One region of the Aquella oligotrophica genome, then DNA from elsewhere that is predicted to be linked to it. Evidence: riboswitches for the same ligand, from Rfam matches in the RefSeq annotation. Region 1 holds a riboswitch; the other holds the start of a gene.
The links. A riboswitch is a leader RNA that binds a small molecule or an ion and turns the genes downstream of it on or off. The one in region 1 is predicted to bind thiamine pyrophosphate.
Positions count from the first base shown of each region.

Region 2: linked by a shared signal. The riboswitch ahead of thiE (thiamine phosphate synthase) and the one ahead of CUN60_RS05205 (ECF transporter S component) in region 1 are both predicted to bind thiamine pyrophosphate.

Region 1 is NZ_CP024847.1:1,130,919-1,133,126, reverse strand. Features, by position in the region: gene CUN60_RS05210 (amino acid permease) at 1-403, opposite strand, end outside; TPP riboswitch at 811-913, shown strand; gene CUN60_RS05205 (ECF transporter S component) at 964-1,530, shown strand; gene CUN60_RS05200 (ATP-binding cassette domain-containing protein) at 1,517-2,208, shown strand, end outside.
Region 2 is NZ_CP024847.1:2,586,412-2,588,619, forward strand. Features, by position in the region: gene thiM (hydroxyethylthiazole kinase) at 1-279, opposite strand, end outside; gene thiE (thiamine phosphate synthase) at 319-948, opposite strand; TPP riboswitch at 984-1,092, opposite strand; gene CUN60_RS11815 (hypothetical protein) at 1,131-1,724, opposite strand; gene CUN60_RS11820 (hypothetical protein) at 1,910-2,208, opposite strand, start outside.

The DNA of each region.
Region 1 (2,208 bases):
CAAAAAATATCAAAAAGTATAGCCCGAATAGGAAAATATTTGGATTCATATGCGGAAACCAAAAACTGATCACCGTAGTTGCGGCTGAAATTTCTGCAGCAATGGTAATTGCCCAGTTAAACCAATAATTAACACTCATGGCAAAACCAAATGATGGGCTGACATAAGTAGCAGAATATTCACAAAAAGACCCTGAACTTGGCTTATAAGTACTCATTTCGCCAAGACTAGTCATAAGAAAATAAACAATAACAGATATCAGAGCATAAGCAAGTAATGCTCCACCAGGTCCGGCAGTGTTAATTGAATTACCACTTGTTAAAAAAATACCGGTACCAATTGATCCACCGATCGCAATCATATTAATATGGCGCGCTTCTAATCTTTTTTCTAAATGAGCCATGATAAAATTCCTGAATGAATAATAAATTACAATACAATTATTTGCATAAATACAACAATATTAAATATAAAAACAATTATCTGGAACAAAAAACCACGGAATCGTAGAAGTAAGAATTTAAAAATAGAGTAGTAGGACACGTATCAATCATAATAAAAACCCCTAGATAAACTCAAGTATTCCATACCTGAGAAAAAAACACTGCTTTTAAAGCCCCATAATTACGCGACAAAGTTAATTGCTGCATAGTAAATCCAAAATTAGAGATACGTCAATTGTAGCATATCTGTTTTTTTCGATAATTGTTTAAATGATATTTTTTCTTGTGCACCTGCTCACTAAATAAAAAACTTTGGCTCCCTCAGCAACTTTCCCGCCACTCACAGATATAAATCCATGTTAAAATATGCTTATCACCGGGGTGCTGGCATTAATAATGTTAGCTGAGAAATACCCTTTAAACCTGATCAGGTTAGTACCTGCGCAAGGGAGAGTGTTGCTTCAACCTAAAAATAGCACCTTTCCCTTATAAGATGTTTAACGCTTATAAGGACTTCATAATGTCAAATCGTCTCACTTTATCCGAAACTATTTTTATTTGTATTCTAGCAAGTAGCCTTGGGATTGCTTGGTGGGCTTACTCATTTGCCTACAATATCATCTCGCCAGTACTGAAACCACTAGGAATCAGCGGCTTACTGGAGGGGTTTTGGCATATGGGGGGAATCTTTTTTGGCTATATAATTCGTAAACCGGGAAGTGCGCTACTTGGCGAAACTATCGCCGCAACAGTAGAAGGATTAATTTCACAATGGGGTATTTCAGCTGTTATTTCGGGGGCTTGTCAAGGACTACCCGTAGAAATATTATTTCTTATTTGCCGCTATAAAGTATCCAGTAAATCGATTTGTGCTCTAGGTGGTGTAGTCTCTGCAATCGGTGGCTATCTAGTTACTTACTACTGGTTTGGCTATGGTGAACTAAGTTTAAAATATAATCTATTAAACCTAGGGTGTAATATTATTTCTGCGGCAATAATCGGTGGCTTACTATCAAGATATCTTGCCAATCAGCTAGCTAAAGCAGGAGTTCTTAATCAATATCGCATTAGCCATGACCAAGACTAACGTTTTCTATTTGAAAGATTTCTCGTTTCAATATCCATTTAGCAAACAGAAGATTGAAATAAATGGTGAGTTAGCGATCCATCATGGTGAATGCATTTTACTCAAAGGCGCGTCAGGAAGTGGAAAATCAACACTTCTAATGGCACTCAAAGGTCTGATCCCGCATTTGATTCATGGAAAAATCACTGGCGAGATCCTATTCCATAATAAAAGCATAAGGGCTATCTCAGCAGAAGAATCATTAAAAATTGGCTATCTCCAACAAAACCCGGATAGCCAGTTAATTTGCCATACAGTTTTTGATGAACTTGCCTTTGGGCTTGAAAATCTATCTACCCCACGCGAGAAAATAATTCAGCTAGTAACTGATATTAGCCAGAAATTTGCGGTTTCTCACTTACTAGAGAGAAGTGTTAAAAGCCTATCTGGTGGACAAAAACAGATCATTAATCTTTTAGCTATCCTACTTCTTGAACCAGAAGTATTACTCCTTGACGAGCCAACCGCATTTCTCGATCCAGATTCAGCTTATAAACTGGTTAATTTGATAAAAGAACATATAGCGGATAAAGTTGTAGTAATCATCGAACATAACTATCACTATTTTCAGCCCTTGGTAAACCGAGTAATCAACATCGATATAAATGGAAATATTCATGAAGAGAAATTGAATGATGA
Region 2 (2,208 bases), 1.4 Mb from region 1:
AATGACAGGCTTATTCTTTGCATTGGCATCTTTAGTTGCATATTTAGCAATATTTATAAATTGATTATCAAGCGTCCCAATATTTATATTTATTGCACCGGAAATTGACACTAGTTCAGCAACCTCATCAATTGAAGAAGACATAATTGGCGCAGCACCTAAAGCCAATAAAACATTTGCCATAAAATCTTGTGTAACTGAGTTGGTCAGATTTAAAACAACTGGTTTGGTGTTGACTAACTTTTGATGTAATCTATAAATATCTGCATAATCTATCATCCAGATTCTCCTCTAAAATTACTTTTATAACTATTTAATTTATCTAGCTTGATTTATAAGGTTTTGAATATATAATTCCGGATTTTTAGCTTCGTGAATAGCACTGATTAGTGCAATACCAGCAACTCCAGTAGCATAGACCTGACTCACATTAGTAAGATTAATTCCACCAATTGCGATAACGGGATGTCTGGATTCTTGACAAAACTGTTTTAATCCGTCGATACCCCAGATAGTCCTGAGATTTTTTTTGGTATTAGTAGGAAAGATACTACTTGCTGCTACATAATTAAGATAATCAAGTTGATTAGCGCTCAAAAGCTCACTCATCGATTCAATCGATAAACCGATAATTTTATCTTGCCCGATTAATGCCCTAACTAATTCAGGATTAGCATCTGTCTGCCCGAGATGAATACCGTCTGCATCAAGTTCCAGCATTAGTTTGAAATCATCATTGACTATTAGAGAAGCATCATAGTTTGAGAGAACGGCTTTTAATTCCCGCCCAAAAGATAGTAGATCAGGATAAGCCCAGTTTTTCTGACGTAACTGGAGATGAGTTATACCACTTTTGGCACAAATTTCGATAAATTTAAGATACTTATCATCAGGAAAAACCTGACAATTAGTCAATAGATGAATTTGAATTGTATTATGAGCACTCATTTTGCACTTTTCTTACAAAATAAGCGTAAAAAGGATAATATTGTGAATTAGCCTCCCTACGCTGGTATTAGCCAGAATCAGGTTCAAAGGGTTAAGGAATTATCCTCTCTCAGCAACTAGATTGTTGCACCCCCGCTAGAATTTGCAGGATTATAACATAAAAAAAGCAACCATAAAGATGTTTACCATGGTAGGCGTGTTGCTGAAGCTATAAGAGACTGGTTAACGTTTACTGTGGCAGTATAATAATGATTACTACTATTTTCAATGAAAGCCATAGAAGTTGTAACTAGTGGGTTACTGGTTTCTAGCATCATCCCTCGGACGCAATCGCCAGAACTGTGTAGTTCACTCCAATTAGTATTATTTGCATAGCTGGCATTATAGCTTAAATTATAATGTTTATAAGCATCACTCGGTGGTAGATGATCTGAACCTGTTTCATAGCCCCATAGCCCAAAACCGAGAAGTAACTGCGTTGTCTCTGAAGGAAGTAAATAAATAAGCATGCTACTTTTTTCTTCTACCACTTGTGGTGTAACTCTCACATGAAAACTGGAATTAGCTTTAATAACTTGCTGATTTAAAAATTGCACCTCATCTCCACAATCCTTACTGTCCTTCTGCCCTTCAAGCTGACAATCAAAGTGGTAACTATCTGTTACAGATATAGTGTAAGCCGCAGAAGTATTATTATTAATAGTCAGATAAATATCTGGAGTAGCGAAAACATGTGTAATACCAAATATACCTAACAGCAGCAAAATCTTTTTCATGACTCATCACCTTTAAAATAAATTTATTAATAAGCTTATTTTACACTTAGATACACTATTAAAAAACCGTCCAAAATGGACGGGAACAACGCAAAGGGTAGTTTTTAGATAGAAGATTTACTACCCCTGATTTTTACAATTACAAATTTGGATATAACCTAATCACCCTAATACAACAAAATTAATTATTGAAGTGATACTAGTGTAGATACTGCAATTCCAATTGGAATATATGGTGTTGAATAACCATAAAGCCCATCTGCCATACTCAAATTACACTGAACTAGTGGACTATTTCCAGATCCTTCGGCACACAGCGCAACACTAGTACCTAACTGAGCCCCATTATACCCCCAGTTAAGTGGAAAAACTGTTTGCTGATAACTACCTATCCCTACCGGACCAGCAAATACATTTTCCCCAGAGCTGGTTTGTCCTTGCTGCGGCTGGCAATTTGCCAATAAGCCACTTTCAGTTAGTTGAC